2 linked regions of the Lewinella sp. 4G2 genome follow. The protein of the gene in region 2 interacts with the protein of the main gene of each other region in a pairwise test. Links are inferred from orthologs where the notes say so. Each region holds a gene or a part of one and is shown on either strand. Other genes may lie near its edges.

Region 1 (4,535 bases), on a different replicon or contig from region 2:
CATCCCCCACGACGAAACGGGCTTCGACGCCACCGGCCAGCTGCTGGACAAACCTAAAGTGGTCGACTACCGCGACGTGGAAGAAAACAAGGACTACGCCCTGCTCATCTCCACCCCCGCCGGCGCCTGGCGCTACATGATCGGCGATACGATCAAGTTTACGAATAAGGAAAAGATGGAGATCGTCATCACCGGCCGGACGAAGTACTGGCTCAACGTGGTCGGCTCCCAGCTCAGCGAAGAGAAACTCAACGCCGCCGTCGCCGCCCTCAACGAACAGACCGACAGTGAGATCAAGGAATTCACCGTCGGCGCCGTCCCTACCGAGGACGGAAACGACTACTACCACCAGTGGATCCTCGGCGTCAATAAGGAAGGCCTCGCTGCCGACCGGGCCCGGGACATCCTGGACGAGCACCTGCAATCCGTCAACAAGAACTACAAAGTGGCGCGGGAAAAGGCACTGAAGGGCGTCCGCGTCAAGGTCACCGCCGCCAATAAACTCTACGATTTCCTCGAGCAAAAGAAGAACAAGAAGGGCGGGCAGATCAAGTTCCCGAAGGTGATGACGGCGGATGACCTGGAGCAGTTGCTGGACTTCCTGGACTGATGTTCCGGCAGCGTTTTACCCTAATTCAGTCAGTTCCACCGCCGATAGTGCAAAAAGGCGCATTTTTTACGCACCAAACGAAGGCGGAGCGGTTTGTTTTGCAGACCTTTGTGGTCGTTTAAACTTACCCAAGGGTTACGGCTGATCACCATCAGTTTTACGCCCTGTTTGCCCCGCGGGCCGGGTGAGTTTGGCCCGCGTTACCGGTTCCCTCCCCGGTGGCGTTTTGATTCAGGGTTCGGCCCCTCCCGGTAGCCAACAAAAGTACCGGCGGGCCTCACGGACCAGCGTTCTACCCAACTTAGCATGAGCAACTTTTCCCACATCGCCAACGCGCACCCTTCCTACATCGAAAATCTGTACCAGACCTTCCTGCAGGACGCGACGGCGGTGGACGAAACCTGGCGCGACTTCTTCCTCGGTTTCGACTACGCCTCCGGCCACCAGAACGGCAGCGCCAGCGGCAACAAAATGCCCGTGGCCGCCGACGGCAGCATCGACTGGGAGCACGTCGCCAAGGAAATCAAGGTATTTGCCCTAATCAAAGCCTACCGCACCCGGGGCCACATGGACGCTTCCATCGACCCCATCAATGAATTCGACGACCCGGACGCGATCCTGGACCTGCAGGATTTCGGCCTCGCCGAATCCGACCTGGAGGTGGAGTTCCTCGCCGCCAAGCAGCTCTTCTTTGAGGGCAAGGCGCCGCTGAAGGACATCATCGCCAAACTCAACGAAGTCTACCTCGGCTCCATCGGCTTTGAGTTCGACCACATCTTCCTCCGCGCCAAGCGCCGGTGGTTGCGGACGCGCATCGAGCAGCATCAGCCCAATAAGGCCTACAGCCTGGATGGTGAGGACAAGAAACACATCCTCTCCCGCCTCAACGACGCGGTTGGATTTGAGGATTTCCTGAAGACCAAGTACGTCGCCCAGAAGCGCTTCGGCCTGGAGGGTGGCGAAGCGGCCATCGTTGGGTTGGATACCATTATCGACCAGGCGTCCATCGAGGGCGTCGAGGAAGTCGTGATCGGCATGGCCCACCGCGGCCGCCTGAACGTGCTGGCCAACATCATGGGTAAGTCCTACGAATCCATCTTCCAGGAGTTCGAAGGCGTAACGCCCGACGACGTGAAGGGCGATGGCGACGTAAAGTACCACATGGGCTACAGCAGCATCCGCGGCACCCGCGCCGGCAAGGAAGTTAACGTCAAGCTGGCCCCGAACCCCAGCCATCTGGAGGCCGTCGGGCCCGTCGTGGAGGGTTTCGCCCGCGCCAAGGCGGACGAGCTATACGATAACGACTACGACAAGATCCTCCCCATCCTCATCCACGGCGACGCGGCGGTGGCCGGCCAGGGCGTCGTCTTCGAAACCGCCCAGATGAGCGAACTGGATGCGTACACCACCGGTGGCACGATCCACTACATCATCAACAATCAGATCGGTTTCACCACCGACCAGGAGGACGCCCGCACGAGCATCTACGCCAGCGGCGTGGCGAGCGTGGTGCAGGCCCCCGTCTTCCACGTAAACGGTGACGACCCGGAGGCGGTCATGTTCGTCAGCCGCATGGCCGTCGAGTACCGCAACGAGTTTAATTCCGACGTTTTCATCGACATGCTTTGCTACCGCAAGCACGGCCACAACGAAGGCGACGACCCGGGTTATACTCAGCCGGGCATGTATCAAAAGGTCAAGAAGCACTCCGACGTCCGCAAACTCTACATCCAGCAATTGGTGGAACGGGGCGACCTGGAAAAGGCGGAAGCCCTCCAGATGGGCAAAGATTTCAAAGCCCGCCTCCAGGGCATCTTCGACAAGGTCAAGAAGCAGGAGCTCCCCTACAAGTACCAGCCACCGGAGGAAGCCTGGCGCGCGCTTAACAGCGACCACTGGAAGATGTCCGAGTTCGAGCAGAGCCCCGAAACGGGTGTGGCCAAGGACCGGATCGAGAGCGTCCTTCAGCACCTCGTCAGCCTCCCCGACGACTTCACGCCGGTGAATAAGGTGGACCGCCTGTTCAAGAGCTACAATAAGTCCATCGAGGAAAACAAACTCGACTGGGCACTCGGCGAACTGACCGCCTACGCCACTCTCCTGCTGGAAGGCAAGGATGTGCGCATGACGGGCCAGGACGTCCGCCGCGGCACCTTCAGCCACCGCCACGCCGTGCTGGTCAGTAAGGATGGCGAAACGACCTACAACCGCCTCGACGGCATGAACGAGGACCAGGGCAAGATGCGCATCTTCAACTCCCTGCTGAGTGAATTTGCCGTCCTCGGCTTCGAATACGGTTACGCTACGGCGGACCCGAACAACCTCGTCGTTTGGGAAGCCCAGTTCGGCGATTTCGCCAATGGCGCGATGACGATCTTCGATCAGTTCGTCAGCAGCGGCGAAAGCAAGTGGGCGCGGATGAACGGCCTCACGGTGCTTTTACCCCACGGGTACGAAGGTCAAGGACCGGAGCACTCCAGCGCCCGCCTCGAACGCTTCCTCCAGCTCTGCGCGGAGTACAATATGGTGGTGACGAACATCACGATGCCGGCCAACTTCTTCCACGCCCTTCGCCGCCAGTTAGCCTGGGATTTCCGTAAGCCGATGATCAACATGAGCCCGAAGTCCGGCCTGCGCCACCCAATGGCCGTAAGCCAAGTGGCGGAATTCACGGAGGGCACCCGCTTCCAGGAGATTCTCGACGACCCCACGGTGGAGAAGGCGTCCGCCGTCAAGCGCGTCCTTTTCTGTAGTGGCAAGGTCTACTTCGATCTCGCCCAACACAAGGAAAAGAACCAGCGCGACGACGTCGCCATCGTCCGCTTCGAGCAGTTGTTCCCACTGCCTCCCGGGCAGGTCAACGCCATCATCGATCGTTACGCCGGTGCCGAGTTGTACTGGGTGCAGGAGGAGAGCCGCAACGCGGGCGCCTGGTCCTACATCAGCGAGCACTTCATCTACAACGAGGCCATTGGCCGCAAACTCACCTACGTTGGCCGCCCGGCCACGGCTTCGCCGGCGACTGGCTACAAGAAAGTGCACGAGCACGAGCAGTTGGCGTTGATTGAGCGGGCGTTTGGGTAATCCCCACCCCCGGCCCCTGCCCGAGGGGGAGGGGAGTATGCTCGCTCAAAAATGTATACTGCTTGGATTGCATCAATGCAATGTCAATCGTATCGTAGTGCTGCATTGGGCGCTGGCGCGGGTGCTGTGTGGATGGGATTGAACGTAGCGCTCAGCATTAGTAATACCATTAATTGGGTAATACCGATCGTGTCGTTAGTCGTACCCGTTAGGCAAGCAATGAGGACAATCAACAACCGGGATTGGTCACTGATTTTCGTAATGCTAGCGGTAGTCTGCTGGTTAGTTGGTGTGTTGACGATGGCGTCACCCTACTTCTCTAAGGAGGCGGAGGCTACGTGGCGAAATGTTTCCCAAATTGGAATGGTTGCTTGTATGGTGGTGGCTGCCTATCTATTGTTTTTGGCGGGGCGGGAGCGTGCGCTTGGGGTTGGCGCTTTGATGATTTTGTATGTTTTTATTTGGTTGGGGGTAGCCTCTTGGGTTTGGATGTTTTGGTTGTTGGGGAGTGTGTTTGGTTAGCCTCCCGGCTCCCGACCTCCAGGTCGGGTTTTCAGATCTTTATGCACATTTTATGTTTCTTGCTTTTGTTGCACTTCTTTTCAGATGAAAAGAAGCAAAAATCTTGTCCTGTAACCGTGGCTTAACGCGATTTCTCGGCGGAAAGGCTAAAATCTGCAAACTCGCTAATAAATTTTTGCGCTGAGTCTAGGTCTGTTGATTACATTAAATTGTGGGTATAGCGTAAATGTTGGCGCGCTCGAACAGTGCAGATTTCTTGACGCCTTTCCGCCGAGAAATCGCTACCACGTTTAAGGGACGGGTAACTTCGAGGGCTAGA
Region 2 (4,122 bases):
CGAAGACATACTCCGTCCAGACCCCGCTCGTCATGGACGCCACCTGCTTTTCACTCGAGGGAGAAGTACCACCCTGTAGGATCGCCAAAAAGCGACCGGCGGGCATGGCGTCGGTGTACACCTTGATGCGGAGCTGGTTAAAAATGGTCAGGTCCAGCGGGCCGCGAAAGTCCGTGAAGAGGCCATCGTAGGCATCGTTCTGGTCTACGTACTCACCGACCATTGTGCTGCCGTTCACGTCATCAGGTGCGGGGTTGACGACCGCAGGTAAACCGATATAATTGGTTTGGCACTCAAAGTCGTTAAGGATGTTACAATCGGGGTTCACATTCTCGCACTGCGCCCGTAATACGGAGCCACTGACGAGCACGAGGAAAAAGAGTAGCGTCTTCTGCATATTAATGTTTACTTGCATGATATCGATGTGGACAATATGCTCTGCCACATAAGCTACCAGCAAGAAAACGACCTCACCAAGAGTACACCATATACGTAAGTACTTGATTTTCAGGCTACTATTTTAGGCTGGGCGTTTACAGGCGCTGCGTACGGTAATCGAGGTTGTCCATCCCACTCTTAAAAAGCCGGACGCTTGGAGGAGCTCTTGCGTCGCACGCTCCAAGGTCCTTGATATGCTGACTTTGAATAATCCCCGGGACTTCCATAGATCCTTGGAGCGTCACGAAGCGTCCTCCAAGCGTTCAGTAATCGAGGTAATCCGTCAAACTCCTTGAGAACGGACGCTTGGAGGAGCTCCTACGTCGCACGCTCCAAGGTCCTTGATGTACTGACTTTTAAAATACCCCGCGACTTCCAAGATCCTTGGAGCGTCGCGCAGCGTCCTCCAAGCGTTCGGTAATTAAAGTAGTCCGTCCAACTCCTTTAGAACGGACGCTTGGAGGAGCTCCTGCGTCGCACGCTCCAAGGACCTAAAGATGTGAGTGAACCCAGAAACCCGTACCTTCGCCGCCTCAAAATCCCCCCTCCTGATGCTCAGCGCAACCGGTATCTACCAACAGTACGGCGATCGTGTACTTTTCAACCACGCCACCTTTGTCGTCATGCCGCGGGATAAGGTCGGATTAGTGGGCCGCAACGGCGCGGGTAAGTCCACTATGCTGAAGATCATTGCCGGGGATATCGGCTCCGATCAGGGCACCGTCACCCGGCCTAACGGGACGACGCTCGGCTTCCTGCACCAGGAAATGGACCTCCCTACGGGCAACACCGTCATGGAGGAAACGCTGACGGCCTTCGCCCACATCCAGGAGATGGACGACCGCATCCAGGCCATGACCAAGGAGCTGGAGACACGGATGGACTACGAGACAGACGCATACGCCGACTTCCTCGAAGAATTCACCTCCCTCACCGAGCGGTTCGCCGTCATTGGAGGGATCACCATGGAAGCCGAAGCCGAACGGGTGTTGAAAGGACTGGGCTTCGAGCAGAAGGACTTTTCCCGCCAAACCACCGAATTCTCGGGCGGCTGGCAAATGCGGATCATCCTCGCCAAAATGCTCCTCCAACGGCCAGATTACCTGCTGCTTGATGAGCCAACGAACCACCTCGACATCGAGTCAATCATCTGGCTCGAAGAATTCCTGGCCGGCTACTCCGGCGCTGTCATCACGATCAGCCATGACAAACAGTTCCTGGATAACGTCACCAAGCGGACGCTCGAAATTGAACTGGGGAAGGTCTACGACTACAAAGCCAGCTACTCCGAGTACGTCATCCTGCAAGCAGACCGGCGGGAAAAGGCCGAAGCGGCCTACGAAAACCAGCAAAAGGTGATCGCCGACAAGGAACGGACCATCAGCCGCTTCATGGCTAAGGCGACGAAGACCAAGATGGCCCAGTCCATGCAAAAGCAACTCGACAAGATCGAGCGGATCGAATTGGACCAGACGGACACATCCGTCATGAACCTGCGCTTTCCCAAAGCCCCGCGCTCGGGTGCCATCACGCTAGAATGTAAGAACCTGACCAAGAGCTACGGCGACCTCAACGTCCTCCGCGGCGTGGACCTGAAGGTGGACCGCGGAGACCGCGTCGCCTTCGTCGGCCAGAACGGGCAGGGTAAGACGACATTGGCCAAGATCCTGATCGGACTCATCCCCGCCACGGAAGGGGAGGCGAAATTGGGCCATAACGTCACGGTTGGGTACTACGCCCAGAACCAATCCGACGAACTGGACGGCAAGAAAACGCTGCTGGAAACGATGGAGGAAGCCAGCCCGCCGGAGATGCGGACCCGCCTGCGGGCCATGCTCGGTGCCTTCCTGTTCAGCGGGGAAGACGTTGAGAAGAAGGTAAGCGTCCTGAGTGGCGGGGAACGAGCCCGCCTCGCGCTGGCCTGTATGCTGCTGCGCCCCTTCTCCCTGCTGGTGCTCGATGAACCGACGAACCACCTCGACATGGCCAGTAAGGACATGCTCAAGAACGCCGTCATGGAGTACGACGGCACCCTCGTCGTCGTCAGTCACGACCGGGAATTCCTTGGTGGGCTTACGGACCGGACCATTGAATTCCGGGACCACAAACTGTACGAGCACCTTGGTGACGTCAACTTCTTCCTCGAACGGCGCCAATTGGATAATATGCGGTCCGTTGAGCTGGAGAAGTCCAAAGCGGATAAGCCGGCCCCTCCTACATCCACCGCACCTGCGGCAGCGCCCAAGAAAGAATTGAGTTACGAAGACCGCCGCCGCCTCGAAAAGAACGTCGGCAACGCCGAGCGGAAGATCGAAAAACTGGAGAAGGAGATCGCCAAGATCCACCTCACGATGGCCGACCCGAATTTCTACAACGACCAGGCCAAAGTGGACAAGACAACCGCCAGCCTGCAACGGAAGCAGCGGGAACTGGACGAGGTGATGGAGGAATGGGAAGTGGCGAGTGAGGAGCTGGGATAGTTTCTAGTTGGAGAGCACATTCTATACTCTCCAACGAGGAACTAGAAACTACGCAACTAAATACTCCCCAACCGTCGCCACGCCGTTAATAAAATTAGAAACACGGCTTCGCCGCCATACTTTTATTTGCTTCATAGCGTATATTGAGTACACATTATCCGAGACGTCAACCCTAGCATACATCTCAGGTCTTTCACTACTTAAGTTGACGCATGAAAACGATTTCCCTGCAGGTTTTCGCCCTGCTCACCATATCTATCCTATTGACGGGCACCAGCCCTAACAATCTGGGCACGCCTGCTAATTATCAGCGCTTTGATCTTTCGTTCTATGCGGAAGAAGTACCGATCGTGTACGACCCTGCGATGAAGATTGGTGAGCCTTCCGTGATCAGTAACCGCAACCTCGCCGCTGCTCACCGCTTGCTGGAAACCAAACCCACCCGGGTGTTGCTCAACAGCCTGCTGGACGCGAAGGAGACCTACGAACTGAACGACTTCCTCTTCTACAAGCTGGCGCGCCAGACCCTGAGCGTAGTATACGGCCCGGCCGAAAACAACGCGCGGAACATCACGCTTTACGCCCTCCTCGCTGACGCTGGTTTCGACAGCAGATTGACCTTCCGTGGTGACCAGGTTTTTGTGAATGTATTTACCAGCGAAGATCTGTTTGAAGTACCCATCATTGACGCCAATGGCCGGCCCTACGCCAACCTGAGCTGTATTGACGGTGAGTGCGGAGATGGTGCCGGCAAACTGTACATCCACCCTCCGCGGCCGAATGCGCGTGGCCGCTCTTTCGGTTTTCAGTTACGGAGTTGGCCCAATTTAGGCGTGCAACCCATCGCTAAAAACCTGAAATTCAGTTACCACGGCGTCGAACAAGACCTGGACGTCACCTTCGACGCAACGATGGTGGACATCATGCGGGACTACCCCTTCATCCACGAATACTGCTACCTGGAGACGCCCCTCTCCCCCACCCTGCAGGAAAGCCTCATCCCGCAACTCCGCCAGCTGACGGAAAATCTCGACGAGCAACAGGCGCTCGAATTACTGGTCAGTTTCACCCGGTCCGGCTTCGACTACAAGGAGGACAACGAAAATTTCGGCCGCTCCAAGCCAATGGTTCCCGAAGAGCTTTTCGGCTATTCCTTCTCCGATTGTGAGGACCGCTCCGCCCTATTTTTCGCCCTCGTGCGGGA

What was found. The genes of interacting proteins can lie anywhere in the genome.
Region 1: the proteins of A3850_RS17690 (region 2) and A3850_RS07655 interact in binary tests that used the Escherichia coli proteins (3 or more experiments, as listed by UniProt). The link is inferred for Lewinella sp. 4G2 from one-to-one orthologs.

Annotation. Positions count from the first base shown.
Region 1 is NZ_LVWJ02000014.1:1,668,498-1,673,032, forward strand. Bases 555-3,894 are described here. They hold A3850_RS07655 (2-oxoglutarate dehydrogenase E1 component), read left to right. Parts: upstream 555-916; coding sequence 917-3,694; downstream 3,695-3,894. Other genes in these bases: A3850_RS07650 (GH3 auxin-responsive promoter family protein), read left to right, coding at 555-610. Outside these bases: more of A3850_RS07650, read left to right, coding at 1-554. UniProt on the Escherichia coli protein: E1 component of the 2-oxoglutarate dehydrogenase (OGDH) complex which catalyzes the decarboxylation of 2-oxoglutarate, the first step in the conversion of 2-oxoglutarate to succinyl-CoA and CO(2).
Region 2 is NZ_LVWJ02000019.1:168,667-172,788, forward strand. Bases 503-3,429 are described here. They hold A3850_RS17690 (ABC-F family ATP-binding cassette domain-containing protein), read left to right. Parts: upstream 503-941; coding sequence 942-2,918; downstream 2,919-3,429. Other genes in these bases: A3850_RS17695 (hypothetical protein), read left to right, coding at 3,131-3,429. In the rest of the region: A3850_RS17685 (T9SS type A sorting domain-containing protein), read right to left, coding at 1-415; more of A3850_RS17695, read left to right, coding at 3,430-4,122. UniProt on the Escherichia coli protein: Genetic data indicate it may be involved in ribosome assembly or function.